DNA from 3 places in the Variovorax sp. UC122_21 genome. Region 1 is predicted to be linked to each of the others. Evidence: predicted binding sites of a transcription regulator. Region 1 holds the regulator's gene; each other region holds the start of a gene.
The links. Region 1 encodes sigma-54, which starts transcription at its own class of promoters, with help from an activator protein. Its sites were predicted from a motif close to TGGCANGNAANCTGCTTT; they were not measured.
Positions count from the first base shown of each region.

Region 2: the regulator sigma-54 is predicted to act here: its motif matches at 1,386-1,403, upstream of nirB (nitrite reductase large subunit NirB).
Region 3: the regulator sigma-54 is predicted to act here: its motif matches at 5,729-5,746, upstream of ACHMXE_RS14475 (DUF3567 domain-containing protein).

Region 1 is NZ_CP172004.1:5,809,697-5,819,561, reverse strand. Features, by position in the region: gene ACHMXE_RS40115 (spermidine synthase) at 1-611, shown strand, start outside; gene ACHMXE_RS40110 (hypothetical protein) at 581-1,018, opposite strand; partial or broken gene argS (arginine--tRNA ligase) at 1,150-2,844, shown strand; gene ACHMXE_RS40100 (SPOR domain-containing protein) at 2,856-3,617, shown strand; gene ACHMXE_RS40095 (thiol:disulfide interchange protein DsbA/DsbL) at 3,803-4,450, shown strand; gene lptA (lipopolysaccharide transport periplasmic protein LptA) at 4,763-5,476, shown strand; gene lptB (LPS export ABC transporter ATP-binding protein) at 5,473-6,267, shown strand; gene ACHMXE_RS40080 (RNA polymerase factor sigma-54) at 6,298-7,887, shown strand; partial or broken gene ACHMXE_RS40075 (phospholipase D family protein) at 7,898-9,497, shown strand; gene ACHMXE_RS40070 (LysE family translocator) at 9,507-9,865, opposite strand, start outside.
Region 2 is NZ_CP172004.1:578,553-588,417, reverse strand. Features, by position in the region: gene ACHMXE_RS14990 (2-hydroxychromene-2-carboxylate isomerase) at 1-428, opposite strand, end outside; gene ACHMXE_RS14985 (DUF1289 domain-containing protein) at 425-688, opposite strand; gene ACHMXE_RS14980 (YbaK/EbsC family protein) at 685-1,185, opposite strand; gene nirB (nitrite reductase large subunit NirB) at 1,615-4,143, shown strand; gene nirD (nitrite reductase small subunit NirD) at 4,170-4,511, shown strand; gene ACHMXE_RS14965 (formate/nitrite transporter family protein) at 4,561-5,373, shown strand; gene ACHMXE_RS14960 (protein kinase) at 5,384-7,132, shown strand; gene ACHMXE_RS14955 (hydroxymethylglutaryl-CoA lyase) at 7,139-8,059, opposite strand; gene ACHMXE_RS14950 (LysR substrate-binding domain-containing protein) at 8,205-9,110, opposite strand; gene ACHMXE_RS14945 (CaiB/BaiF CoA-transferase family protein) at 9,253-9,865, shown strand, end outside.
Region 3 is NZ_CP172004.1:475,046-484,910, forward strand. Features, by position in the region: gene ACHMXE_RS14460 (hypothetical protein) at 1-3,313, shown strand, start outside; gene ACHMXE_RS14465 (ChaN family lipoprotein) at 3,375-4,226, opposite strand; gene ACHMXE_RS14470 (AbrB family transcriptional regulator) at 4,298-5,353, shown strand; gene ACHMXE_RS14475 (DUF3567 domain-containing protein) at 5,408-5,686, opposite strand; gene ACHMXE_RS14480 (DUF3108 domain-containing protein) at 5,804-6,988, opposite strand; gene ACHMXE_RS14485 (fumarylacetoacetate hydrolase family protein) at 7,121-8,218, shown strand; gene ACHMXE_RS14490 (response regulator transcription factor) at 8,229-9,014, opposite strand; gene ACHMXE_RS14495 (FAD-dependent monooxygenase) at 9,103-9,865, shown strand, end outside.

The DNA of each region.
Region 1 (9,865 bases):
GCCGCGCCATCGAGGCGCTGCCGATCGGCGCGCGCCGCGTCGGGCTGATCGGCCTGGGCGCCGGCACGCTCGCGGCCTACGGGCGCACGGGCGACGTCTACCGCTTCTACGAGATCAATCCCGAGGTGTTCGACATCGCGGACCGCGAATTCACCTTCCTGCGCGACAGCCGCGCGAAGGTCGAGCGCGTGCTCGGCGACGCGCGGCTGGCGCTGGAACGCGAGAGCGCGCAGGGCTTCGACGTGCTGGCGGTCGATGCCTTCTCGGCGACTCGGGTGCCGGTGCACCTGTTGACCGCGCAGGCCATGCAGGTCTACATGCGGCACCTGCGGCCCGACGGCGTGGTGGCCTTCCACGTCACCGACCACTTCCTCGCGCTCGCGCCCGTGGTGGCCCGCATCGCGCAGTCGCAGGGGCTGCACGCGGTGCTGGTCAGCGACGACGCGGAGGATTCGGCCTGGCTGCACGCCACCGACTGGGTGCTGGTGGCGCGCGATCCCCAGGTGCTGGCGCGCGCGCCGATCGCCGCGGCGGCGCAACCGATCGCGGTCGATCCGGCCGCGCGGCCCTGGACCGACGACTACAACAACCTGTTGGGCGTGCTCAAGTAACAAAGCCCGCACGAGGCGGGCTTTGTTTTGCAAAGGTGGCTCAGAAACGCGGTTTCGGGTCTCAGCCCTTGGCGGCGTCCGCTTCGCACTTCTTGACGAAGCTGTTCTTGGCGGCGCCGGCGAGCGCCTTGCCGTTCTTGTCGACCGCCTTGGCGGCGCAGGCGGGAGCGGCGGCGGCCTTGGCTTCCTTCTCGCACTTCTTGATCGAGCTGGCCTTGGCGGCGCCGGCCAGGGCCTTGCCGTTCTTGTCGACGGCCTTGGCTTTCGCAGCCGCCGGCGGCTGCGGCGGGGGCCGCCGCGGCGGGAGCGGCCGGGGTGGCGGCCTTGTCCTGGGCCTGGGCGGCGCCGAAGGAAAGGCAGGCGCCGAGCGCGATGGTGGAGGCGACCAGGGAAAGGAGCTTCTTCATGGTGTGTGTCCTTGCAAACGGGTTGTGACAGTGGCTGCCCCGCCTCGGGGTTGACCATCGTAACGGGCCAGGGGGACGGTCGGATGACGATCGTCAACTGCGGCCGAGTTTGCCCCCGGTAAAATTCGGCGATGCTATTGGTCAAACAGGAGCTGCTCGCGGCGCTCGCGAACACGCTCGATCCTTCTCCCCGGCGCCGGCCTCAAGGCCGCGTTCGAGTCTCCCAAGGTCGCGGCCCACGGCGACTTCGCCAGCAATGCCGCCATGCAGCTGGCGAAGCCGCTCGGCCGCAAGCCGCGCGAGCTCGCCGAGGAACTGAGCGCCGCGCTGCTCGCCACCCCCGCCTTCGCCCAGTGGGTGCAGGCGGTCGAGATCGCCGGCCCCGGCTTCCTCAACATCCGGCTGAAGACCGCCGCCAAGCAGCAGGTGGTGCGCGAGGTGCTCGACGCCGGCGCCGCCTTCGGCCAGCGCCCGGCCACCGGCGAGAAGGTGCTGGTCGAGTTCGTCTCGGCCAACCCCACCGGCCCGCTGCACGTGGGCCACGGCCGCCAGGCCGCGCTCGGCGACGCCATCTGCAACCTGCGCGCCTCGCAGGGCGAGAGCGTCTGGCGCGAGTACTACTACAACGACGCCGGCGTGCAGATCCAGACCCTGGCCAACAGCACGCAGCTGCGCGCGCGCGGCTTCAAGCCCGGCGACGCCGAATGGCCGAGCGGCGAGAAGGCACCGGCCTACAACGGCGACTACATCGCCGACATCGCGGCCGACTTCATCGCGAAGAAGACCGTGAAGTCGGAGGACCGCGAGGTCACGGCCAACGGCGACATCGAGGACCTGGACGCGATCCGCGAGTTCGCCGTCGCCTACCTGCGCCGCGAGCAGGACCTGGACCTGCAGGCCTTCCGCGTGCGCTTCGACCAGTACTCCTCGAGTCCAGCCTCTACACCAGCGGCCGCGTCGAGCGCGCGGTGGCGCAGCTGGTCGCCGCGGGCAAGACCTACGAGCAGGACGGCGCGCTGTGGCTCAAGTCGACCGACTACGGCGACGACAAGGACCGCGTGATGAAGAAGCAGGACGGCACGTACACCTACTTCGTGCCCGACGTCGCCTATCACATCGCCAAGTGGGAGCGCGGCTTCCACAAGGTCATCAACATCCAGGGCACCGACCACCACGGCACCATCGCGCGCGTGCGCGCCGGCGTGCAGGCGGCGAGTCAATTTGAAGGGTGGGGCATTCCCGAGGGCTACCCCGACTACGTGCTGCACACCATGGTGCGCGTCACCAAGGGCGGCGAGGAGGTCAAGATCAGCAAGCGCGCCGGCAGCTACGTCACGCTGCGCGACCTGATCGAGTGGACCAGCACCGACGCCGTGCGCTTCTTCCTGCTGAGCCGCAAGCCCGACACCGAATACACCTTCGACGTCGACCTGGCCGTGGCGCAGAACAACGACAACCCGGTGTACTACGTGCAGTACGCGCATGCGCGCATCTGCTCGGTGCTCGCGGCCTGGGGCGGCGACGCGGCCGTGCTGCAGGGCGTCGACCTGTCGCCGCTCGAGAGCCCGGCGGCCCAGTCGCTGATGCTGCTGCTGGCCAAGTACCCCGAGATGCTGAGCGCCGCGGCCGAGGATTTCGCGCCGCACGACGTCACCTTCTACCTGCGCGAACTGGCGGCCACGTACCACAGCTACTACGACGCCGAGCGCATCCTGGTCGACGACGAGGCGGTGAAGCTGGCGCGCCTGGCGCTGGTCGCCGCGACCGCGCAGGTGCTGCACAATGGCCTCGCGATCCTCGGCGTCACCGCGCCGCGCAAGATGTGAACCCCCTCCCCATGAAGAAGACAACCAGACAACGCGGCAACATCGTCATCGGCCTGATCATCGGGCTGGTGCTCGGCCTGGGCGTCGCGCTGGGCATCGCGGTCTACGTGACCAAGGTGCCGATCCCCTTCGTCACCAAGACGCAGCGCGGCGGTGCCGAGCAGGACGAGGCCGAGGCGCGCAAGAACCGCGACTGGGACCCGAACGCCCCGCTGGCCGGCAAGCCGCAGCAACCGCGCCCCGCGGCCGCCGGCCCGGTCGGCGCGCCGCCGGCCGACGGCAGCAATCCCGCCACCGCCGCGGTCTCGCCCGGCACCCCGCCGCCCACGGCGCCGGTGCCGGTGGTGGTCGCGCCCAAGCCCGCGCGGCCCGCGCCGGTTCCGGCCGAGGCCAACGCGCTGCCGCCCTCGAACGATCCGCTCGGCGATCTGGCCCGGGCCCGCGCCGGCAGCGTCGGCGGCAGCACCACGGTGGCCGCCGCCCCGTCCTCGAGCAGCGGCAATGCCGCGGCCGCCACCGGCTCCGGCGGCGCCGATCCCTTCATGTACTTCGTGCAGGCCGGCGCCTTCCGCACCACCGAGGACGCCGAGGCGCAGCGCGCCAAGCTCTCGCTGATGGGCGTCGAGGCCCGCGTGACCGAGCGCGAGCAGGCCGGCCGCACCGTCTACCGCGTGCGCGCCGGTCCGTTCAACAAGAAGGACGACGCCGACCGCCTCAAGGAACGGATGGACGGCGCCGGCCTCGACTCGGCGCTGGTGCGCGTCCAGCGCTGAGCGCCGTCCGGCCGGGGGAGGGCGCCGCCGGGTGGCCCCCCACGGCAACGGTCATGGTTTTTCTTTAAGCTTCGCCGCGGTCCGCGCCGCCCCCGGGTTTCCCGGAGCCCCGAGCACCGCGCGCGGGAACTCCGCTTCACCGGCCCGGCTCAGTCTGCCGTCTACCAACTGGAGAGCTCTTTCCCATGAAACGTCGTGATTTCTCGCTGGCCGTCGCCGCTGGCTCGCTCGGCCTGATGGCCCACCTGCCCGCGCAAGCCCAGGCCCGCGCGCCCAAGGCCGGCACCGAATACCTCGTGCTCGACAAGCGCGTGCCGGTCGACGCACCGGCCGGCAAGATCGAGGTGATCGAGTTCTTCTCGTACAACTGCCCGCACTGCAACGACTTCGAGCCCGCGCTCGAGGCCTGGGCCAAGAGCAAGCCCGCCGACGTGGTGCTGCGCCGCGTGCCGGTGCCCTTCGTGGGCAACGACGTCGAGGCCAAGCAGCGCCTGTACTACGCGCTCGAGGCGATGGGCAAGGTCGACGAATACCAGCCCAAGGTCTTCAACGCGATCCACGCCCAGCGCCAGAACGTCAACGGCGACGCCAACATCGTGGCCTGGGCCGAGAAGAGCGGCCTCGACGCCGCGAAGTTCAAGGAACTGTTCACCTCCTTCGGCGTGGCCAGCAAGGCCAAGCGCGCCTCGCAGCTGACCGATGCCTACAAGGTGGCCGGCGTGCCGGCGCTGGCCGTGGCCGGCCGCTGGTACGTGGATGGCGAAACCGCCGGCAACATGAACAAGGCGCTGTCGGTCACGAACTACCTGATCGGCGAAGCCCGCAAGGGTTGACAAGGGCGTGAATAAACCTGCCGCGCGCCCCGATCTCGCACCTGCGGTCCTCACCGTACAGAGTACGGCTCCGGCCTTCGGCGCGACCTCGGGGCGCTCGCGACGGTTTCTTCACACCTTGTAGCCGCTCCGCCGCCGGGAGGCCGGAATCCCGTCGAGGGTTCCGGGGCGGCCAAGCCGCCATCCGGCGGAAACGCGGGTCCATCCCGCGAGGGGCCGCAACCCGGGTTCGCCGTCCCGGGGCTTTTTCATCCGCGCGCATGGGTCTGGCGCGATGGGCCGCATACAATGCAGAGCAAGTTTCGTGCCTCTATGACATCGCACTCTCACCCCACCTCCTCCCTTCGCCGCACCGGTCGCCTCGTGCTGGCCGCGCTGCTGCTGGCCGGCTCCGCCGCCACGGCCCTGGCCGAAACGGCCGACCGGACCAAGCCGATGAACATCGAATCCGATTCGATGCGCTACGACGATCTCAAGCAGACCAGCGTCTTCACCGGCAACGTGGTGGTCACCAAGGGCACCATCATCATCCGCGGCGCGCGCATCGACGTGCGCCAGGACCCCGAGGGCTACCAGTACGGGGTGGTCACCGCGGCGCCCGGCAAGCTCGCCTATTACAAGCAGAAGCGCAACGGCAACGGCGACGAGTGGATCGAGGGCGAGTCCGAGGTCATCGAGTACGACAGCCGCGCCGACAACGTCAAGTTCATCCGCCGCGCCGTCATGCGCCGCCTGGTCGGCGCCACGCCCAACGACGAGAGCAGCGGCGCGCTGATCGTCTACGACCAGGGCAACGACACCTACACCGTCAACGGCTCGACCGTGCCGCCGAACGCCGGCGTGTCGGCGCCGGGCGGCGGCGGCCGCGTCAAGGCCATCCTCACGCCGAAGTCGGCCGCGCCCGCGGCACCCGGTGCCTCGGCCCCGGCCACGCGCCGTCCCGCGGCGCCGACGCCCACGCCGGCCCCGGGCGCCGGCCTGCGCCCGAGCACCACGCTCAGCGGCGAAGCGGAAGAACGCAAGTGATCGAAGCCGCCGGAACCCAGGAAGCCAACGGCGTGCCGGGCAGCCGCCTCGTCGCGCGCGGCCTGCAGAAGAGCTATGGCAGCCGCAAGGTGGTCAAGGACGTCTCGCTCGACGTGCAGAAGGGCGAAGTCGTCGGACTGCTCGGGCCCAACGGCGCCGGCAAGACCACCTCGTTCTACATGATCGTCGGGCTGGTGCGCGCCGATGCGGGCGAGATCTCCATCGACGGCGAGCCGATCGCCCACATGCCGATCCACCGCCGCGCGCGCATGGGCCTGAGCTACCTGCCGCAGGAGGCCTCGATCTTCCGCAAGCTCACGGTCGAGGAGAACGTGCGCGCGGTGCTCGAGCTGCAGCGCGAACCCGATGCCAACGGCCGGCTGCAGGCGCTGTCGAAGCCGCGCATGGAAGAGCGCCTGTCGGAGCTGCTGGCCGACCTGCGCGTCGACCACCTGCGCGATTCGCCCGCGCTCGCGCTGTCGGGCGGCGAACGCCGCCGCGTCGAGATCGCGCGCGCGCTGGCCACCCAGCCGCGCTTCATCCTGCTCGACGAACCCTTCGCCGGCATCGACCCGATCGCGGTGATCGAGATCCAGCGCATCATCAGTTTCCTGAAGGAGCGCGGCATCGGCGTGCTCATCACCGACCACAACGTGCGCGAGACGCTGGGCATCTGCGATCACGCTTTCATCATCAGCGACGGCCATGTGCTGGCACAGGGCACGCCCTCGGAGATCGTCGACAACGCCGAAGTGCGCCGGGTCTACCTGGGCGAGCACTTCCGGATGTGATGAAGCTCGCGCCAGTCATTTGCTGAGGGCATGAAACAAGGCTTGTCGCTGCGCGTTTCGCAGCATCTCGCGCTGACACCTCAGCTGCAGCAGTCGATCCGGCTGCTGCAGCTCTCCACGCTCGAACTGAGCCAGGAGGTCGAGCAGATGCTCGACGAGAACCCCTTCCTCGAGCGCACCGCCGAGGAAGCCGCGCGCGAGGAATTCGGCCTCGACGCCGCCGACACGCCGGCGCCGCGCGAGGACACCGAGCGCGAGGCCGAGAGCGACTACGCGAGCGCCGCGCCCTCGACCTCGACCACGTCCACCGAGACCGCCTCGTCGTCCGAGGCCGAGCCGGCCCTCGACTCGCCCGAGCGCGAGCCCGACTGGGAAGGCGACGGCACCGTCGACATGGCGCCCGACGACAGCGAATGGGGCAGCGACGCGCCCGCGCGCAACAACAGCAGCACCGGCGACGACGAGCGCGCCGATGCCACCGAGCTCGCGCGCAGCCAGGAATCGCTGCAGTCCTTCCTGCACCGCCAGGCGCTGAGCCTGCGGCTCAACGAGAACGACAGCGCCGCGCTGCGCTTTTTGATCGAGTCGCTCAACGACGACGGCTACCTCGAGGATTCGCTGCCTGCGCTGGCCTCGGGCCTCGCGGGCGACGACAACGACCAGTTCGACGAACTGGTGCACCACTTCCAGGTCGCGCTGGGCCTGCTGCAGAGCCTGGAGCCCGCGGGCGTGGGCGCGCGCGACCTCGGCGAATGCCTCGCGATCCAGCTGCGCGCGCTGGCCGACGAGGACGAGACCGAGGACGAGGAGCTGGTGCGCAAGACCGCGCTGGCCATCTGCAAGCAGCCGATGGAGCTGCTCGCGCGGCGCGATTTCAAGCGCCTGGCCACGCTCACGCGAACCAACGAGGAGCTGGTGCGCTCGGCGCTGCAGATCATCGCGCGCCTGGAGCCCAAGCCCGGCCGCCGCTTCGTCGACGTCGAGCGCAACATCGTCATTCCCGACGTGATCGTGACCAAGACCGGCCGCGGCACCAATGTGAAGTTCCGCGTCATGCTCAACCCCGAGGTGATGCCGCGGCTGCGCGTGCACGACATCTACGCCGGCGCGCTCAAGTCGCACAAGGGCGAGGGCAGCCAGGCGCTGTCGCAGCGGCTGCAGGAGGCGCGCTGGTTCATCAAGAACATCCAGCAGCGCTTCGACACCATCCTGCGCGTGAGCAACGCCATCGTCGAGCGGCAGAAGAGCTACTTCGTGCACGGCGAGCTCGCGATGCGCCCGCTGGTGCTGCGCGAGATCGCCGACGAGCTCGGACTGCACGAATCCACCATCTCGCGCGTGACCACCGCCAAGTACATGTCCACGCCCTTCGGCACGGTCGAGCTCAAGTACTTCTTCGGCTCGGCGCTGGGCACCGAGACCGGCGGCAATGCCTCGAGCACCGCGGTGCGCGCGCTGATCAAGCAGTTCGTCGGTTCGGAGAGCGTGAAGAAGCCGCTGTCGGACAGCCAGATCTCCGAGATGCTCAAGGAGCAGGGCATCGAGTGCGCGCGCCGCACGGTGGCCAAGTACCGCGAGGCGCTGCGCATCGCGCCCGCCAACCTGCGCAAGGCCCTGTAGAAAGCCGCCGATGGCCCGACGCCTGCTGTCGCGCTGTGGGCTCTGGATGTTCGCCCTCGCGGCCACGCTGCTGGCCGCCGGCTGCGCGAGCTTGCCCGACCAGGCCCCGCGCGCGCCCACCCAGGCCATCGCCGTGTCGAAGGACACCGCGCTCGGCCGCATCGCGCTGGCCGCGCAGCCCGATCCCGACCTCAGCGGCTTTCGCCTCATGCCCGGCGGCGACTTCGCCTTCGACACCCGCATCCAGCTCGCGCGCCGCGCCCAGCGCACGCTCGACGTCCAGTACTACCAGATTGAGAACGACGAGACCGGCCGCTACCTGCTGCGCACCCTGCGCGACGCCGCGCAGCGCGGCGTGCGGGTGCGCGGTGCTGATGGACGACCTCTACACCTCGGGCGAGGACGAGCTGCTGCGCGGCTTCGCGGCCACGCCCAACGTCGAGCTGCGCCTGTTCAACCCCTTCCCGGCCGGCCGCGGCAGCCTGCTCGCGCGCTTCGGTGCCTCGCTGTTCGACTTCAACCGCGTCAACCGGCGCATGCACAACAAGCTGTTCATCGCCGATGGCGCGATGGCGGTGGCGGGCGGGCGCAACATCGGCAACCAGTACTTCCGGCGCACCGCGGGCGAGAACTTCATCGACCTCGACACCTTCGTGACCGGCGCGCTGATCCCGCGCCTGGGCAGCCTGTTCGACCAGTACTGGAACAGCCCCTACGTGCGGCCCGTCGAGTCGGTGGTGGCGAGCGCGCTGCCTGCCGAAGAACTGCGGCGCCGCTTCGAGGCCGCCACCGGCCCCGACACCACGCCGCCGCCGCCGAAGCCCGCGCCCAACGACCTGCTGGGCTACGGCCCGATCGCCGAGGACCTCGACGCCGGCCGGCTCGGCCTGATCTGGACCACGGCCGAGGCCTATGCCGATTCGCCCGACCGCGTGATCGGCAAGACCGCCTCGTACGGCGGCGTGCCGCTGCTCGATGTCGACAGCGTGCGCTACAACGTGGTCGAGCAGATGCGCCGCGCGCGCAGCGAGGTGACCATCGTCTCGCCCTACCTGATCCCGGGCGCCGCGGGGCTCGAGGCGATGAACGAAATCCGCCGGCGCGACGTGAAGATCAGCGTGGTGACCAACTCGCTCGCCGCCACCGACGAGCCGCTGGTGCACACCGCCTACCGCCGCTACCGCCCCGACATGCTGCGCCTGGGCGCCGAGCTCTACGAACTGAGCACCAACCGCACGCGTCGCAGCGTGCGGCTGGGCCTGTTCGGCACCTCGGTCGGCCGGCTGCATGCCAAGTCGGCCGTGATCGACCGGCGCATCCTGTTCGTCGGCTCGATGAATTTCGACCCGCGCTCCGAGGTCCACAACACCGAGATCGGCCTATTCATCCGCAGCCCCGAGATGGCGCAGCAGGCGCTGAAGCTGCTCGAGGTGCTCAAGCAGCAGGGCGCCTACCGGTTGCGTTTCGCCGAAGGCAGCGACTCGCGGCTGGAGTGGATCAGCGAGGAGGCGGGCAAGACCACGGTGCTGAGCGAGGAGCCCGACTCGGGCTTCTGGGACCGCACGATGCTCGAGCTGCTGGCGCCGTTGACGCCCGAAAGCCTGCTCTAGGAACCGGCCTCAGGTCCCGCGCACCGCCGACCACACCAGCCGCAGCCCCAGCAGCCCCATCACGCCGCCGGCCGCGCGGTCGATCCAGGTCTTGTAGCGCAGGTAGGCCGAGCGCGGCGCCGCCGACGACAGCGCGAGCGCGACGATGGCGTACCAGCCGGTCTCGATGCAGAAGATGACGGCCGGCACCGCGAGCGCCAGCACCAGCGGCACCTCGCGCGGCAGGAAGGCCGCGAAGATGCTCGCGTAGACCACGGCCGTCTTCGGGTTGCTGACCTGCGTGGCCAGCCCGAGCAGGAAGGTGCGCTTGCCGCGGCCGCCCGATGCCGCGGGCGTGCCCACCTCCGGCGCCATCGCGAGCGGCTGCC
Region 2 (9,865 bases), 1.4 Mb from region 1:
CTGCCGGCATCGCGACGCGGTTGCAGTTGCGCGGTGAGCGCGGCCAGCCGCGCGGGATCGACCGCCTCGAGGCCGCCGCGCCAGACGTGGCGAAAGACGGTCTCGGCCACCAGCCGGCTCACGCGGCCGTCGTCGCAGGTGGAGAGCGCGAGCCGCAGGTGCGCGAGCGGGTTGTAGGGATGCGAGGCCGGCATCGCGATCTCGATGCCGTGCTGGTGGCCCAGCCACAGCACGTGGCGGTAGGTCCAGCCGCGCTTGGCGGGAATCTCGGCCGGCCCGAGCTGGCCGTGCGCCTTGAGCACCGCGCCCAGCAGCACCGGCCGGTAGTCCACGCTGTAGCTCAGGCCCTCGAGCGCCTGCGGCAGCTGCTCGAACGCGAGGTAGGCATAGGGCGAGATGAAGTCCAGGTAGAAGTCGATGTGCTTCATGCGTCGATGTCTCCGATGGCCGGCGCCCGCCAGATGCCGGCCCGGGCCCGCCACTCTATCGCGCGCCAGACCTGCCGCCGCTCGTCGTCCTCCATGCGGCTCCAGCCCGCGATCTCGGGGATGGTGCGCAGGCAGCCCTCGCAGAAGCCGCTGAGCCGGTCCATGCGGCACACCGAGCTGCAGGGCGAGGGCACCGGCTCAACCCGCTCGCGCAGCTCGGCGGCGCGGTCGGCCAGGGCCCGCGCTTCGGCGACGTTCACGCCGCGGCCACCACCACGTCGGCCACCGGCGCGCCCGTGAGCGTCTCGAGGTCGTGCGGGCGCAGCTGGAACACCGCATGCGGATGGCCCGCGGCGGCCCAGATCTCCTCGAAGCGGAAAAGCTCGCGGTCGATCAGCACCACCGGCTTCGTGACATGGCCCACGGGCGATACGCCGCCGATGGTGAAGCCGGTGCGCGCCTTCACGAAGTCGGCGTCGGCGCGGCCGGTCTTGCCGACGATCGCGTCGACCTTCTTCTCGTCGACGCGCTTGTCGCCCGAGGTGATGACGAGCACCGCGACCTCGTCGCTCTTGCGCCGGAAGATGATGCTCTTGGCGATCTGGCCGACCGCGATGCCGAGCGCGTCGGCCGCCTGCTGCGCGGTGCGGCAGGCGTCGTCGAGCATGCGCGGCGCATGCGGATGGCCGGCGTCCTGGAGCACGCGCGCGACGCGCTGGACACCGTCGGGAAGGGAATGGAGTTCGGAGCCGCACATGGCTTGGGTCTTCGGAGGTTCGTGGGGGCGTGCGCCCCGCGTTGCAGGCACCCGAGCATACGAAAAAGCCCCGGCCCCGGCGTCACGGCCGCGCGGCCACCCTTTCCGGCACCGCACCAATGCGGACAGCGCCGCACCGCCGCCGCGCCGCTTTCGGTGCGATTGCGGTGCGCGCGCGGGCTCCGACCGGTCTTTTTCGGCGGCATGGATATTGCTCGACCCCAACGCGGACCTCCCGGCACTGGGTGGGTCCGCAGTGCCTCCGCTAACGACGGCGGGGTTCGAGCGAGCCGATGGCGATGAGCCGCCGGATTCGTTTGTCCATCCGATTATTCGCATCCGTTCCGTCGCGGAGGCCTCCTGCCGCTGTCCCTCCGACAGCCCTGGTGGCCTGCCTCCGAGGACCGGCTGCCCCCGCAGGACCTCAGCATGAAAATCGCAGTCATCGGCCACGGCATGGTCGGCCACAAGTTCCTCGAGCAGCTCCACGCGCTCGGCATTCCCGGCGCGGAAGTCACCGTCCTGTGCGAGGAGCCCCGGCCGGCCTACGACCGGGTGCACCTGTCCGAATTCTTCTCGGGCAAGACGGCCGAAGACCTCTCGCTGGTCGAGCCCGGCTTCTTCGAGCGCAGCGGCTTCACGCTGCGCCTCGCGGCGCGCGCGGTGGCCGTCGAGCGGCGCAACAACACCGTCACCACGGCCGACGGCGAAGTCGTGGCCTACGACAAGCTCGTGCTGGCCACCGGCTCCTTCCCCTTCGTGCCCGCGGTGCCCGGGCGCGACCGGCCCCACTGCTTCGTCTACCGCACCATCGAGGACCTCGAGGCGATGAAGGAATGCGGCGCGCGCTCGCGCAGCGGCGTGGTGGTGGGCGGCGGCCTGCTCGGCCTCGAATGCGCGAAGGCGCTGCGCGACATGGGCCTGGAGACCCATGTGGTGGAGTTCGCGCCGCGGTTGATGGCGGTGCAGGTCGACGAAGGCGGCGGCCGCGCGCTGCGCGAGAGCATCGAGGCGCTGGGCCTGCACGTGCACACCGGCCGCAACACGGTGGAGATCGTCGACGGCGCCGCCGCGCGCCACCGCATGGTGTTCGCCGACGGCAGCTACCTCGAGACCGACATGATCGTGTTCTCGGCCGGCATCCGCCCGCGCGACGAGCTCGCGCGCCAGTGCCTGCTGGCCGTGGGCCCGCGCGGCGGCGTGGCGGTCGACGACCACTGCCGCACCAGCGACCGCAACGTCTACGCGATCGGCGAATGCGCCTCGTGGAACGAACAGACCTTCGGCCTGGTCGCGCCCGGCTACGACATGGCGCGCGTGGCGGCACGCCACATCGCGGGCGAGCACGAGGCCGCCTTCACCGGCGCCGACATGAGCACCAAGCTCAAGCTGATGGGCGTGGACGTGGCGAGCATCGGCGACGCGCACGGCAAGACGCCGAAGTCGCGCGCCTACCAGTTCATCGACGAGCGCAAGAAGGTCTACAAGAAGATCGTCGTCAGCGAGGACGGCAAGCTGCTGCTCGGCGCGGTGCTGGTGGGCGACGCCGCCGAATACGGCACCCTGCTGCAGATGGCGCTCAACGGCATCGCGCTGCCCGAGGATCCCGAGTTCCTGATCCTGCCCTCGAGCGACGGCAAGGCCAAGCCGGGCCTGGGCGTCGAGGCCCTGCCCGACAGCGCGCAGATCTGCTCGTGCAACGACGTCAGCAAGGGGCAGATCTGCGAGGCCGTGGGCCAGGGCGCCTGCACCCCGGCCGCGATGAAGGCCTGCACCAAGGCCGGCGCCACCTGCGGCGGCTGCGTGCCGCTGGTCACGCAGGTCATGAAGATGGAGATGGCCAGGCGCGGCATGGCCGTCAACAACCACCTCTGCGAGCACTTCCCCTATTCGCGCCAGGAGCTCTACCACCTGATCCGCGTGGGCGAGATCCGCAGCTTCGCCGACCTGCTCGCCAAGCACGGCAAGGGCCTGGGCTGCGACATCTGCAAGCCCGTGGCCGCGAGCATCTTCGCCTCGTGCTGGAACGAGTTCGTGCTCAAGAAGGACCTGGCCGCGCTGCAGGACAGCAACGACTACTTCCTCGGCAACATCCAGAAGGACGGCACCTACTCGGTGGTGCCGCGCATGCCGGGCGGCGAGGTCACGCCCGACGGGCTGATCGCGGTCGGCCAGGTGGCGAAGAAGTACGGCCTCTACACCAAGATCACCGGCGGCGCGCGCGTGGACATGTTCGGCGCGCGCGTCGAGCAGCTGCCCGCGATCTGGGAGGAACTGATCGCGGCCGGCTTCGAGTCGGGCCATGCCTACGGCAAGTCGCTGCGCACGGTGAAGAGCTGCGTCGGTTCGACCTGGTGCCGCTACGGCGTGGACGACAGCGTGGGCCTCGCGGTCGAGCTCGAGAACCGCTACAAGGGCCTGCGCGCGCCGCACAAGATCAAGTTCGGCGTCTCGGGCTGCACGCGCGAATGCGCCGAGGCACAGGGCAAGGACGTGGGCGTGATCGCCACCGACAAGGGCTGGAACCTCTACGTCTGCGGCAACGGCGGCATGAAGCCGCGCCATGCCGAGCTGCTCGCGAGCGACCTGTCGAAGGCCGAGCTGATCCGCCTGATCGACCGCTTCCTGATGTTCTACGTGCGCACCGCCGACCGGCTGCAGCGCACCAGCACCTGGCGCGAGAGTCTCGAGGGCGGCCTCGACTACCTCAAGGGCGTGCTGCTGCAGGACACGCTGGGCCTCCACGCCGAGCTCGAGACCCAGATGCAGGCCGTGGTCGACACCTACCAGTGCGAGTGGAAGACCGCCGTCAACGACCCGGCCACGCGCCAGCGCTTCCGCTCCTTCGTCAACAGCGACAAGCCCGACGAGCACATCGTGTTCGTGAGCGAGCGCGGCCAGAAGCGGCCGGCGCGCGCCGAGGAACGCGCCGAGGCCGCCGACGTCTCGATGGCCTGAAGCACGACCACCCAAGAGGAATCCCCATGACCCAGCAAGACCTGCACTGGACCGCCGTGTGCGCGGCCACCGACATCCTGCCCGACACCGGCGTGTGCGCGCTGGTCGAGGGCGTGCACGTGGCGATCTTCCGCGTCGGCCAGGAGGCCACGCTCTACGCCATCGACAACGTCGACCCGAAGGCCGGCGCCAGCGTGCTCTCGCGCGGGCTGGTCGGCAGCCTCGGCGACCGCGTCGTGGTCGCCTCGCCGCTCTACAAGAACCACTTCGACCTGCGCAGCGGCGAATGCCTCGAGGCGCCCGAGCACTCGGTGCGCGCGCATGCGGTGCGCGAGCACGAGGGCCGCGTGCTCGTCGCGCTGGCCTGAGCCGCGCTGCCCCCCTTCCCCGGCATTCCATTTCTTCCCAAGGATCCCCATGGCCTATCTAGCCCCCGCCGAGTTCGTCACCAAGATGGTCGATGCCGGCGAATCCAAGCTGCTGATGTCCACGCGCGACACGCTGATCCGCTCGTTCATGGCCGGCGCCATCCTCGCGCTGGCGGCGGCCTTCGCGGTCAGCATCACGGTCAACACCGGCAATGCGCTGGTCGGTGCGATGCTGTTCCCGGTCGGTTTCATCATGCTGTACCTGCTGGGCTTCGACCTGCTGACCGGCGTCTTCACCTTGGCGCCGCTCGCGGTGCTCGACAAGCGCCCCGGCGCCACCTGGGGCGGCGTGATGCGCAACTGGGGCCTGGTGTTCGTCGGCAACTTCGCGGGCGCGCTCACGGTCGCGGTGTTCATGGCGATCATCTTCACCTTCGGCTTCAGCGAGGCGCCCAACGCCATCGGCGAGCGGCTCGGCCACATCGGCGAGGGCCGCACGCTCGGCTATTCCGCGCACGGCGCGGCCGGCATGCTGACGCTGTTCATCCGCGGCGTGATGTGCAACTGGATGGTGTCGACCGGCGTGGTCGCGGCCATGATGTCGACCACCGTCTCGGGCAAGGCGATCGGCATGTGGATGCCCGTGATGATCTTCTTCTACATGGGCTTCGAACATTCGATCGTCAACATGTTCCTGTTCCCCACCGGCCTGATGCTCGGCGGCAAGTTCACGCTGATGGACTACCTGATCTGGAACGAACTGCCCACGGTGATCGGCAACCTGGTCGGCGGCCTGAGCTTCGTCGGCCTCACGCTCTACGCCACGCACTACAAGACGGCGCCCAAGCGCGTCGCCGGTTGATCGCGCGCCCATGGCCGCCGGGCGCCAGGCGCCGCGCGTCACGCTGGGCCAGCACTCGCTGGCGGGCGTCGGGTCGGCGGTCAACCAGGACTTCCATGGCGCGATGCTGCCCGAGGGCGCGCAGCGCGCCGCCAAGGGCATCGCGCTCGCGCTGGCCGACGGCATCGGCTCGAGCCGCGTGAGCCAGGTCGCGAGCGCGGCCGCCGTGCGCGGCTTCCTCGAGGACTACTACGCCACCTCCGACGCCTGGTCGGTGCGCCGCGCGGCGCAGCGCGTGCTGGGCGCCACCAACTCCTGGCTGCACGCGCAGACCATGCGCAGCGACGCGCGCTTCGACAAGGACAGCGGCTACGTCTGCACCTTCAGCGCGCTGATCCTCAAGGGCCGCGAGCTGCACCTGCTGCACGTGGGCGACGCGCGCATCTACCGCGTGCACGCGAGCGCGCTCGAGCAGCTCACCGACGACCACCGCGTGCATGTCTCGTCGGTGGAGTCGTACCTGGGCCGCGCGCTGGGCGCGGGCCCGAACGTCGAGATCGACTATCGCTGCTGGGAGGCCGAGGCCGGCGAGGTCTACCTGCTGGCCACCGACGGCGCGCATGCGCACCTCGATGCCGCCGCCGTGAACGACGCACTGGTGCGCTGCGCCGGCGACCTCGACGCGGCCGCGCAGCGCCTGGTGCAGATCGCCCGCGCGCGCGGCGGCCAGGACGATGCCACCGTGCAGCTGCTGCGCATCGACGAGCTGCCCGCGCCCGACGCGCCGGCGCCGGCGCTCGAGCGCGAAGGGCTGGCGCTGCCGCCGGTGCTCGCGCCGCGCGACCGCTTCGAGGGCTTCACGCTGGTGCGCGAGATCCACCTGAGTTCGCGCAGCCACGTCTACCTCGCCACCGACGACGCCAGCGGCCGCCCCGCGGTGCTGAAGCTGCCCTCGGTGGACCTGCGCGAGGATGCCACCTACCTCGACCGCTTCGTGCTCGAGGAATGGGTGGCGCGGCGCATCGACAGCCCGCACGTGCTCAAGGCCTGGCCGCTGGAACGTGCGCGCGGCCACCTGTTCGTGGCGATGGAATACGTGGAGGGCCAGACGCTCGCGCAGTGGATGGTCGACCACCCGCGGCCCTCGCTCGACAGCGTGCGCGCCATCGTCGCGCAGCTCGCGCGCGGCCTGCAGGCGATGCACGGCAAGGAGATGCTGCACCAGGACCTGCGGCCCGAGAACGCGATGATCGACCGCGCGGGCACGGTCAAGCTGATCGACCTCGGCGCCACCCACGTGACCGGGCTCCGCGACGGCGGCGGCGAACCGCGCGCGCTCGCGATCGAGGGCACGCCGCAGTACACCGCGCCCGAGTACTTCACGGGCCAGGGCGGCACGGCGCGCTCCGACCTGTTCTCGCTGGCCGTGATCGCCTACCGCATGCTGAGCGGGCAACTGCCTTACGGACTGCAGGCTTCGCGCATCCGCACGCAGGCCGATGTCAACCGCCTGCGCTACGTGCCGCTGCGCCAGTTCCGGCCCGAGCTGCCGGCCTGGGTCGACGCGGTGCTGCAGAAGGCGCTGCATCCGCAGCCCGCGAAACGGCAGCAGGCGGTGTCGGAGTTCGCGCACGACCTGCAGTCACCGGGCACCGAGTTCCTGCGCGCGCGAATGCCGGCGCTGATCGAGCGCCGGCCGGTGCTGTTCTGGCAATGCACCACGGTGCTGCTGGCCGTGGCGGTGGTGGTGCTGCTCGGTCTGCGCGCCTTCGGGCGCTGAAGACGCTCAGCCCGCGCGCTTGGTGCGGATCGCCTTCGAAGCGCGCGAGTTCGGCTCGCGGCCCAGCGCCTCACTGATGTAGACGCCGGCGTCGATCAGCTTGTCGAGGTCGATGCCGGTCTCGATGCCCATGCCGTGCAGCATGTAGACCACGTCCTCGGTCGCCACGTTGCCGGTCGCGCCCTTGGCATAGGGGCAGCCGCCGAGGCCGGCCGAGGACGACTGGAAGTTCCACACGCCCAGCTCGAGCGCCGCCAGCGTGTTGACCAGCGCCTGCCCGTAGGTGTCGTGGAAGTGGCCCGAGATGGCATCAACGCCGAAGTGGGCCAGCGTGGCCTCCATCGCCGCCTGCACCTTGCGCGGCGTGCCCACGCCGATGGTGTCGGCCACGTCGACGCGCTGCACGCCGATGCCCTTCATCAGCTGCGCGAGGTAGCCGACCTTGGCCGGGGCGATCTCGCCTTCGTAGGGGCAGCCGACCGTGCACGACATCGCGCCGCGCACGCGGATGCCCTTGTCGAGCGCCGCGGCCACCACGGGCGCGAAGCGCTCGATGCTCTCGGCGATCGAGCAGTTGATGTTCTTCTGGCTGAAGGCCTCGCTGGCGGCGCCGAACACCACGATCTCGTCGGGCCATTCCTCGCGCGGCGCGGCGATGGCGGCCTCGAAGCCCTTGAGGTTGGGCGTGAGCACCGAATAGCGCACGCCGGCCTTGCGCTGGATGCCGTGCATCACCTCGGCGTTGTCGGCCATCTGCGGCACCCACTTCGGGCTCACGAAGCTGGTGACCTCGATCTCCTCGAGGCCGGCGTCCTGCAGCCGGTGCACCAGGCCGATCTTGGTCTCGGCCGAAACCGGCTGCTTCTCGTTCTGCAGCCCGTCGCGCGGGCCGACGTCGACGATCTGGACGCGGGTGGGGAGTTTCATGGCTTGTCTCTGGTGTCGCGGGAGGATGGAAAAGCAAAATCCATTGTCCGGCAGATGGGCCCGGCCTGCTTGGTACACAAGGCGCGGAAGGTAGCAATGCGCGCCAGAGCGGTTGCAAATGGTGCCAGCCTCCTTCGCATCTGGACTAACCGTCGCTGCGCTCGAGCATGCTGGTGCGGAACGCCATCTTGCGCACGATGGCCGCGAAGGCGCGCGTGGGTGCGGCCTCGCGCGCCTTCGGCGCCCACAGCATGCCGGGCGTGCGCACCGGCGTCGGGCTCTCGAGCCGCACGGTCGCGAGCCCCGAGTTCGGCAGCACCGCATTGGCCGAGACGATGGCCGCGAGCCGCGTCTTCGCCACCAGTCCCATGATCGGCGCCAGCGTGTTGATCTCGGCCACCACCTGCGGCTCGGCGCCGCAGGAGCGGAAGCACTCGTCGAGCATCTGCCGCGTGGCGAAGCTCGCGGGCAAGAGCGCCATCGGCAGCCGGTGCAGCTCGACCATGCGCAGCCGCTTGCGCCGCGCCAGCGGATGGTCGTGCGCCACCACCAGCACCATCTCCTCGTTGTAGAGCGGCTCGAACTGCAGCGGCCCGGGCTGGGCCGGCCGGTAGGCGATGCCGAGGTCGAGCGTGCCCTGCTGCAGCCGCTGGCCGATCAGGTCGGCCGCGAGTTCGTCGACGATCACGCGCACGCGCGGATAGCGCTGCTGGAAGCCCGCGATGCAGTCAGGAATGAAGCCGAGGTTGAAGGTGTGGGTCGAACCGATGCGCAGCTCGCCGGCCGCCTCCTGCGGGTCCTCGCGCAGCGCGCCGAGGCCGCGGTCGATCTCCTGCAGCGCGCGCGTGGCGTGGTGCAGGAAGGCCTCGCCGGCCTCGGTCAGCGCCACGCGCTTGCCGATGCGGTCGAACAGCGGCCGGCCGAGCTCCTCCTCGAGCTGCTTGATCTGGTGCGACAGCGTGGACTGCGTGACATGCAGCCGCTCGGCCGCGCGCGTGAAGTTGAGCGAGCCGGCCAGGGCGCTGAAGTAGCGCAGGTGCCGCAGTTCCATGGAGGCCTTCCGTTGCGTCGAACGATCGATGCCGTCGATGGTATCCATGCAAAACCATCATTGTTAAAAATCGGGCCGCCTGCATAGAGTTCGCTCCCATCCCGCGAGGGCATGACACGACACGACAGCAGGAGACACACGAGTGCACAAGGTCCTCAGCGGCATCAAGGTGCTGGAGCAAGGCACGTTCATCACGGGACCGGCGGCCGGCATGTTCCTGGCCGACCTCGGCGCCGAGGTGGTCAAGGTGGAGCAGCCCGGCAGCGGCGATCCGTTCCGTTCGTTCCGCGGCGGGCTCTACAGCCCGCACTTCCAGACCTACAACCGCAACAAGCGCAGCGTCACGCTCAACCCCAAGCTGGCCGAGGACGCGGCGGTGTTCGACGAACTGGTGAAGGATTCGGACGTCTACATCCAGAACTTCCGCCCCGGCGCGGCCGAGCGGCTGGGCGCGGGCGAGACGCGGCTGCGCGAACTCAATCCACGGCTGATCTACTGCGCCATCAGCGGCTTCGGCCAGACCGGCCCGGCCGCGGCGCGCCCGGCCTACGACACGGTGGCGCAGGCGGCCAGCGCCTTCCTCAAGCTCTTGGTGAACCCGGCCAATCCGCGCGTGGTGGGCCCGGCCGTGGCCGACGCGATGACCGGCTTCTACGCGGCCTACGGCGTGCTCGGCGCGCTGGTCGAGCGCGGGCGCACCGGCCAGGGCCGCAAGGTCGAGGTCTCGATGCTCGAGGCCATGTGCCACTTCAACC
Region 3 (9,865 bases), 1.3 Mb from region 1:
GGACACGGCCTCGACCATCACCGCCAACCTCGGCAACAACCTGCCCTTCGACAACAGCCTGGCCACGCAGCCGGCGGTGAATGCCTCCTACGCCATCCTCGGCAGCCAGTCGATCCAGTCGACGGTCGGCGCCACGGCGGTCAGCGTGAATTCCATCGCGGCCACGGTGAGCGGCGACGTCGCGTCGGCCAGCCTCGGCAACGACCGCAACGCCTTCGTCGCCGCCAGCTATGGCAACGACGCGGCCAACGGCCTGAAGCTCGGCGCCAACCAGATCGCCTCGAGCGACTTCGCCTCGGTGGCCAACGTGACCAACGTGCAGTCGGTGGCCGGCGCCAACACCAAGGTCGAGGCCAACACGGTCGGCGGCAACGTGGTGCGCACGGTGGTCGACGGCGGCGTGCAGGACGCCTCGGTCTCGAGCAGCGGCAACACGACGCAGGCCCTGGCCTACGGCAGCCGCGCCACCGGCAACACGGTGGACGTGACGGCCACCTCGATCGGCACCGCGGGCCTGGTGCTCTCGGGCGCCACCGTGACCGGCGGGGTCGCGACCACCGATGCCTCGTTCAGCGTGCAGAACGCGCAGTCGGGACAGGGCACGGTGGCGGCCACGCGCAGCGGCGGGCCCGAGGTGCTGACGCAGTTCGGCACCGGCGGGGCGGGCGCGGGCGTCCACGACTCGAAGCTCGATGCCGACAACAACACCACCGCGGCCGCCGCGACCAGCAACAGCGCGGTCAACGGCGTGCGCCTCGCCGCGGCCGGCATCGCCACCACCACGGCGGTGCAGAACCTGCAGATCACCACGGCCAAGACCACCTCGCAGCTCGGGCTCGAGGGCGGCGCGCTGACCGACCAGGCCGGGGTGCAGCTCGCGGTCAGCGGCAAGGGCATCACCGATTCGCAGCTCTCGGTGGACGGCAACGCGGTGCGCGGCACGGCCACCGGCAACACGGCCGTCAACGGCATCGAGGTGAAGGGCAACGCCATCGACACGGGCGGCGTGCTGCCGGTGGCCGCGGCGGCCAACGCCGCGGTGCTGAACGGCGCGCTCGGCGACCATGCGCTGTCCAACGCGCAGCTGATGCTGAATACCGCGGCGATCTCGTCCAAGGCGGCCGGTGCCTTCGGCATCGGCACCGCGCCGGGCGGGGGGGTCGATGGCAGCACGCTCAGCGTGTCGAACAACGCCCAGAGCGCGAAGGCGGTGGCCAACAGCGCCAGCAACGACATCGCGCTGGCGGCCGGCAGCGTCTCGGCCACCTCGGCGCTGCAGTCGGGCCAGGCCAGCCTGGCGGCGGTGGAGGCGCGCTCGTTCGCGCAGGCCTACGCGCCGGCCTCGGCGTCGAATTCCTCGGTGACGATCTCGGGCAACGCCAACAGCGCGCAGGCCGTGGTCAACGACGCGACCAGCCGCATCGCCGTCGCGGCCGACACCACGGCCAACGCGATCCTGCCCACCCTGGTGCTGCAGACCGCCGGGCCGGGCGACGGGGGCACCGTCGCCATCCATGCGCTGATGAACCGCCAGTCGGCCATCACCTCGGCCAGCGCGACCGCCGACAGCGCGATCTTCAACGACGACCGCGCCGTGCCGGCCGGCCCGGGCGTGGTCGACAGCGCGGTCGCGATGTCGGGCAACCAGACGCTCGCCGAGGCGGCGGGCAACCGCGCGGGCAACGCGGTGTCGCTCACGGGCGGTGCCTCGCAGGGCGCCACCACCGGCCTGCTGAACTCCCAGCTCAGCGCCGCCGCCGTGAGCGGAATCGCCAACAACACGACCCGGCTGACCCCTGAACGGCACCACCGCGCTGATCGACAGCAGCGCCACGCTCGAGGGCAACGTCACCGGCGCGGCCGCCACCGGCAATGCCTCGACCAACAGCATCGAGGTGAAGGGCGGCGCCATCGCCACCGGCCTGGCGGGCTCGGCGCTGACCACGGCCGCGGGCTCGGCGGTGCTCGCGAGCGCCGACCATGCGCTGGTCAACGTGCAGGTGGGCGCCGGCCCGGTGGGCGCGATCGCCACCGGCAGCATCGGCATCGACACCCTCGGCACCGCCGCGGTGCAGGGCGCGACGCTGAGCCTGTCGGACAACCGTCAGAGCGCGCGCGCCGCCTCGAACACCACGGTCAACGCCGCGACGCTCTCGGGCGCCAACGTCGATGCGCGCGCGGTGGTCCAGTCGACGCAGGTCGGTCAGGCGCCGGTCACGGCCAGCTCGAACTCCGAGCTGTTCGCGCCGGCCGCATCCTCGGGCTCGTCGGTGCGGCTCTCGGGCAACACCAACACGGCGCTGGGCGTGATGAACGACGCGACCAACACGCTCGACGTGAAGGCGGCCAACCTGCAGCCGGCGGCGTCGACGGGCAGCGTGACGCTGTCGGAAACGGCGGCGGGCGGGCAGACGGCCACGGGCGACCACCTGGTGGCGAACCGCCAGGCCGCGGCGACCTCGGTCACCAGCACCGCCACCACCGCGATCTACAACGACGACCGGCTGGTGCCGAACACGGCGGGGCTGTTCAACGGCGCGGCGACGATCTCGAACAACAGCACGCTGGCCGAGGCCTCGGCGAACCGCGCGATCAACGCCGCCACGGTGGCGGGCGACGCGACGCAGGGGGCGAGCGTGGGCGTGTCGAACGCGCAGACCAGCAGCGCCACGGTGACCTCGTCGGCCGTCACGGCCGCGGGCGTGACCCTCGCGGGCAGCGATCCGCTCAACGCGGGCAGCGTGGCCCTCAACGGCAACACCACCTCGGCGCTGGCGCGCGGCAACGCGGCCACCAACCTGGTCGACTCGAGCGCGGGTGGCAGCTACGGCGGCGCGCTCCCCAACGGCAACGTGGTCTTCGTGGCTTCGCCGCTGGCGCTCAACCTCGGTGCCAGCGTGGGCGTGCTCAACAGCCAGACCAACAGCGGCGCGGTGAACGCGTCGAGCACGGGCACCAGCTACCAGGTGGCGCTCAACGCGACCGGCCCGGGCACGCTCAACGGCAGCGTCGGCGTCAACGGCAACACGCTGAGCGCGCAGGCCTTCGGCAACAGCGCCACCAACCGCGTGACGCAGACCGCGCTGAACACCGGCACGGCGAGCGCGGCGGTCGGCAACTACCAGGTCAACAGCGGCATGGTGTCGGCCACGGTGACGACGGTGAACTTCGGTGCCGGCGTGATGGGGCCGGTGGGCAGCAGCACGCTGCGCACCACCGGCAACCAGGTCACGGCCTCGGCCACCGGCAACTCGGCGACCTCGTCGATCCTGTCGCGCTGAAGCGGGCGCGGGCCCGCGGGCCCGCCGCATGAAGAAAGACGAAGGCCGCGGCCGGACGCTCGTCCTGCCGCGGCCTTCGCACGTCCGGATCGCTCAGGACTTCTTCGCCGGGCCCATCGACTTGCGGAGCTCCGCGCAGTAGTCCTTCTCGGGCAGCGGCGGCGTGCGCCAGGTGCGGTCGTAGCCGGGCGAGGTCGCCGTGGCATCGGGGGGCGCGGCGAGCAGGCGCACGGTCTTGAACGAGACCTCGTCGGGCAGGTGCTGCGCCACGCCGAGCTGGCGGTCGACATGGCCCGCACCCGCGATCAGCAGCACGGTGCGGCCCGGCTGGCGCGCCTTGACGATGGCCTGGGCCATGGCGCGGTCGCGACCGACCTGGATCCGGGTCATGGGCACGATCTGCGATTCGGGCAGCAGCTTGCAGTGGCCCTCGCGCACGGCGTCCTGCTGCGCGGTGTAGGCCTCGCCGTTGAGCTGCACGTCGAGCGAGACGTCGGCCATCGCGTCCTTCATGCGCGCGCGCGGCAGGTTGGCGCCGACCACCGGCACGCCGGCGCGCACCGCGGCCATCACGGCCGGACCGTAGTCGGCCCAGGGCCAGGCCTTGTCGTTCCAGCTCAGCGCGGTACGCACCTGGGCTTCGGTGGCCGCGGCCGGCAGGTGCGCGGTGCCGTTGCCTTCCTCGGCCATCTCGAGCGCCAGCGCGGCGAGCCGGCCGCGCGCGGTCAGCGCCTCGACCGTCTCGCGCTCGATCGCATGGTGTTCGGGGGCGTCGTGTTGCTCGCCGAGCAGCAGGGCGTCGGTGGGCAGCAGGGCCTCGACGCGGCGGGCGATGGGTGCGTCCGGGGCGTCGGCGCCACCGGGCCAGCCCGCGCAGCCGGCGATGAGGGTGCTGCCCAGAAGAGCAAGCAGGAGGGAGGAGACGGGCCGGTGCGCGAAAGACATCGCGCCATACTACGCAACGGCGCCGCGCGCGCTGCCGTCCTTTGCCCCTACCGCCTGTCCGTCCGTTCCGCGTGTCCCTTTCCTTCCCGGTCCGCGTGCTGGCCACGCTGCTGCTCGCCTTCGTGGCGGCCCAGATCTGCCTCGCGCTCCACACCCCGCTGCCCTGGATGATCGGCCCACTGCTGGCGGTGTCGCTGGCCTCGATCGCGGGTGCGCCCATGGCCAGCCACGTGCCGCTACGCAATGCCGGGCAGTGGACCATCGGCACCGCGCTGGGCCTGTATTTCACGCCGCACGTGGTCGCGCTGGTGGCCAGCGTCTGGTGGGCGATCGTGCTCGCGATCGCCTGGGCGCTGCTGCTGGGCTGGGGCTTCGGGCGCTGGCTCTACGGCCTGCATGCACCGCGCATGCCCCAGGTGCCGGAGCGTTCCATGAGAGCCACGACTTACTTCGCGGGCGCGATCGGCGGCGCCTCGGAGATGACCTTGCTGGCCGAGGCCAAGGGCGCGCGCACCGACCTGGTGGCCGCGGCCCACAGCCTGCGCGTGCTGATCGTCACGGTGACGATCCCGTTCGCGATGCAGTGGAGCGGGCTGCATGGGCTGGAGATCAGCCCGCCGAGCGCGCGCGAAGTGAACCCCGGCGGCCTCGCGCTGCTGGCCGTGGCCACCGGCGCGGGCGGTTTGGCGATGCGCGCGCTGGGCCGCACCAACCCGTGGTTCATGGGGGCGCTGCTGGTGGCGATGGGTTTCACCGTCGCCGGGCTGTCGCTGTCGGCGGTGCCGGGCTGGATGTCGAATGCCGCGCAGCTGCTGATCGCCGTGAGCCTGGGCGTGCGCTTCAGCCGCGAGTTCCTGCACACCGCGCCGCGCTGGCTCGGCTCGGTGACGCTGGGCACGCTGGCCATGCTCGTGGTGTGCGCCGGCGTGGCCTGGCTGCTGGCCTGGGCCACCGGGCTGCATCCGGCCACCATGATCCTCGGCACCTCGCCGGGCGGCATCGCCGAGATGTCGATCACGGCCAAGGTGCTGCAGCTCGGGGTGCCGGTGGTGACGGCGTTCCAGGTCTGCCGGCTGGTGGCGGTGCTGCTGCTGGTCGGGCCGATGTTTCGCTGGATCTACCGGTAGAAGCCAAAGAAAAAGCGCCCCGCGGGGCGCTTCGTTGCTGGCACGGGACTCGGCTCAGTGCACCAGAAGCGGCGTCTGCGCCAGCTCGGCGTAGCCCTCGAGCGTGTCCTCGACCTCTTCCTGGGTGGGCGTGTTGAGCTGCCAGGCCGCGATCTGCTGGCGGAACAGCTCGGCCCAGGAACCGTCGAGGTAGAGCTCCTTGCCGGAACGCTTGTCGACGATCTCGAAACCGTGGCGCTCGAGCACCGGCACGTTGGGTTCAGCCGGAACTTCGCCTTCGTTCGGCTGCACGTGCACGACGACGAAGGAATCCGAGTCGTAAAGCATGTTCATGGCGGGGCCTGTGAGGATGTCGAGGGCGTTCATGAGGGTTACATAGCAATCAACGCGCCAGTTTCAAGATGGGTTGTCGTGTTGCCATTAAAACGTTTGGATGACTGGTTTTTCGCATCAACCGGGGGGCGTGGCGGGTAGGGGTTTGCGCAATCGGGCGTCAGCGAAGTCGCCATTCGGCTCGGTCTGGAGGATTCGCACCGGCAGATAGCCGTAGGCCGGGGCCAGCCAGAGTTCGACCTTGCGGTCGAAAGGCTTGCGCGGATCGCGCGTGAGCTTGCGCGCCAGGTACTCGCCGGCCGGCAGGCTCAGTTTTTCCTCGTCGCCGACCACGAACACCCAGACGTCGGCGTCACGCGCTCCCACGGTCTGGATCGCGATCCGGGTGCCGGCCGGGTAGCGCTCGGGGCTGGCCGCCAGCAGGCCGCCGAGCTGCATCATGACGCTCATGCGGTCCTGCGCGCCGGGCTTCAGCGGCACGGTGGGGGCGTTGTTGCTGAACACCACCTCGCCGCGGTCGCGCGCGAAATGCGAGGCCTGCTCGGATCTCCGGCTTTCGGAATAACGCTCGGGCTCCAGTCCCGAAGGGCCGATCACCCCGGTGCTGTGCCAGTTCAGCAGTGTGAAGAACGTGGCCTTGAGGGTCAGCCGGCCGTCGTAGCGGGTGCCATCCTGAAGCCAGACCAGTTCGCCGAAGAAGCCGCTTTGCGGCGCGGCTCCACGTTGACCGACGGCATCGAAACTCAGCGTGACCGAGCCCGGAATGCGCAGCGACTGGGTGCCGGCCATCGTGGTGGGCGCTTCGCCGGCGCCGGCGGCGGGCGCGCTGCCCGGCGTGGCCGACGGGGCGGCGGCCGCGCTGGCGGGCGGCTCGGGCGTGGGTGCTGCTCCTGAATCGGGAGCGGCCTGCGCCACCAGGTCGGGCGATTCCGGGTCCTTGGGCGCCATGGCCTCGGGCGTTGGGTCGGGCGAGGGGGCGGCCGCCGCGGGGACCGGATCGGGCTTCGGCCGCGGCGCATGCACCGCGCGCGGCCGCAGCGGCCTGGTCGCCGCGGGCGGGGCGGTCGCGGCCGGTGGTGGTGGCGCCGCCGCGGGCGTTTCGGCCACCGGCGGTGCGATCACGATGGTGCGCGTGCTGAACTTGGTGATCGGCGACGCGGGCTCGGCGCCGAGGCCGGCCGGCGCGAGGCCCAGCAGCGCCATGTGCGCGAGCGCCACCAGCAGCGTCAGCAGCGCCAGCGCCCGCCACGAAGGCCGCCAGGGCGCCGCGGAGGAGGGTGGGGAGGCGACGGTCGTCGGCATGGAGGGTGGAGTGGGCGCCGCGGCCGAGGTTCATCGGGGCCACCTCGGTACACTGCCGCCCGTCCAACCAGTTTAGGGGAGCGGCGCGCGGCCCGGCGCGGCGCCCCGTCGCCTTTTTCCCAGCACCGCACCATGAAACTCGCCACCCTCAAGGACGGCTCGCGCGACGGCCAGCTCGTCGTCGTGTCGCGCGACCTCACGCTCGCCCACTACGCCACCGGCATCGCCCACCGCCTGCAGCAGGTGCTCGACGACTGGGGTTTCATGGCGCCGCAGCTGCAGGACCTGTATGCCGCGCTCAACGCCGGCCGCGCGCGCCACGCCTTTCCCTTCGACCCCGCCCAGTGCATGGCGCCGCTGCCGCGCGCCTACCAGTGGGCCGACGGCTCGGCCTACCTCAACCACGTCGAGCTGGTGCGCAAGGCGCGCAACGCCGAGGTGCCCGAGAGCTTCTATCAGGACCCGCTGATGTACCAGGGCGGCAGCGACGACTTCCTCGGCCCGACCGACGACGTGGTCGTGCCCAGCGAGGCCATGGGCATCGACTTCGAGGCCGAGATCGCGGTCGTCACCGGCGACGTGAAGATGGGCGCCACGCCCGAGCAGGCGCTCGACGGCATCCGCCTCGTGATGCTGGCCAACGACGTCAGCCTGCGCAACCTGATCCCGGCCGAGCTCGCCAAGGGCTTCGGCTTCTTCCAGAGCAAGCCCGCCACCGCCTTCAGCCCCGTGGCCGTGACGCTCGACGAGCTCGGCGAGGCCTGGGCCGGCGGCCGCGTGCACCTCGCGCTGCAGAGCAGCTGGAACGGCCGCAAGGTCGGCCTGTGCGAAGCCGGTCCCGAGATGACCTTCCACTTCGGCCAGCTCATCGCCCACGTCGCCAAGACGCGCAACGTGCGCGCCGGCAGCATCGTCGGCAGCGGCACCGTGAGCAACAAGGGCGTGGAGAAGAACGGCCGCATGGAATGGCCGCGCGGCTATTCGTGCATCGCCGAGAAGCGCTGCATCGAGACCATCCAGGACGGCGCGCCCTCGACCGAGTTCATGCGCTACGGCGACACCATCCGCATCGAGATGAAGGGGCTCGACGGCCGCTCGATGTTCGGCGCGATCGACCAGGAGATCGTGGCGCCGGGCGGGCGCGCGAAGGCGGCGGCGGACGAGGCCGCGAAGCCCGCGCCGGTGGCGGTGCCCGACGACGCGGCCGAGGCGCAGGCCTCCGAGGACTGAACGGCCCGCCTCACTGCGCCGCGGGCCAGCCGCGCAGCAATTCCTTCTGCGACCGTATCCCCAGCCGCCGGAACGCCCGGTACTGATGGGTGCGCACGGTCGTGAGCTCGACGCCGATCTCGCGCGCCGCCTCCTTCGCGGTGCGCCCGGCCATCAGATGGCCGATGACCTCGCGCTCGCGCAGGCTCAGCGTGAGCAGCCGCGAGGCCAGCGCCGGTGCCGTGGCCTCGCGTGCGGCCACGGCGCTGCGGCCGTGGGCGGTGGTGGCGTCGGCCAGCAGGGTGGCGTGGCGCTCGATGACGGCGAAGTCGCCGGCGCCGAACTCGGGCTGCGCCAGGCTGCGGTAGAAGCTCACGGCCACGCGCTGGCCCGTGGGCAGCAGCAACAGCACCGAAGCGCGCTCGCGGATGCCGACGTCGCCATAGCAGGCGGCGCGGTAGGCCGGATCGGCCACCTCGTCGCCGAGCTGGTGGCCCAGCCACAGTTGCGCGCGCCGCGGCAGCTTGCGCGCGGCCAGCCAGGCCATGTTGGGATCGAGCAGGTCGAAGCGCTGCGCGACGTAGCGCTCGGCCGTGCGCTCCGCCGTGCTGCCGTAGCTGCTGGCGGCCGAGACGGTCTCGATGCGGCCGCTGGCGCCGACCGCGAACACGGTGCAGAAGGTGACCGGCATCACGCGCTGCATCGCGGCGAGGTAGCTGGCCGCGAGGTGCGGCGTGCCGACGCCGGCGAGCACGTCGCCGACCACGCCGGCCGACAGCGTGGCCTCGGGCGCGGCGGGAAGGCGCCAGCGTTTCATGGGGCAGGGAAGGGGTGAGGGATCCGGGTAAACACTTCGTACGAAGTTATGACAATGCGGCGCCGGGCGCGTCGGGACAATCCCGGGCATGAACCGCCCCGTTGCTCCCTCGAACCCAACGCCCGTTGCTCCGGCCGCGCGCCCCGGCGACGCCGCCGGCGGACCGCTGCCGCCGCCAGCGGCCGGCCTGCCGCCCTCGGTCGGCGCCTTCGACTACACGCGCTACCCGGTGCGCCTGCCCGCGCTCGCGGCCGACGGCCTCGAGGCGGTGGCGAGCGGCAGCCATCCGGTGGTGATCGCGGGCGGCGGCCCGGTCGGCATGGCGCTCGCGCTGGGGCTCGCCAACCACGGCGTGCGCAGCGTGATCCTCGAGGCCGACGACACGGTCTGCGTCGGCAGCCGCGCGGCCTGCATCTCGCGCCGCAGCTTGGAGATCATGGCGCGGCTGGGCGTGCTGCCGGCCTTCCTGGCCAAGGGCCTGCCGTGGACCGGCGGGCGCAGCTTCTACAAGACCGAGGAGGTGTTCCGCTTCGAGATGCCGCACGACGCGCGGCAGAAGCTGCCGCCGATGATCAACCTCGAGCAGTACTACGCCGAGCACTACCTGCTCGAGGAGATCGAGCGCCGCAACGCCGCGGCGCCGGGGCTGATCGACATCCGCTGGGGCACCGAGCTCACCGGCCTGTCACAGGACGACGCGGGCGTGCTGCTCGAGGCGCGCAACGCGCAGGGCGAGTACCAACTGCGTGGCCAGTGGCTCGCGGCCTGCGACGGCGGCCAGAGCTTCGTGCGCAAGGCACTGGGCCTGGCGCTCGAGGGCACGGGCTACGAAGGCCGCTACGTGATCATCG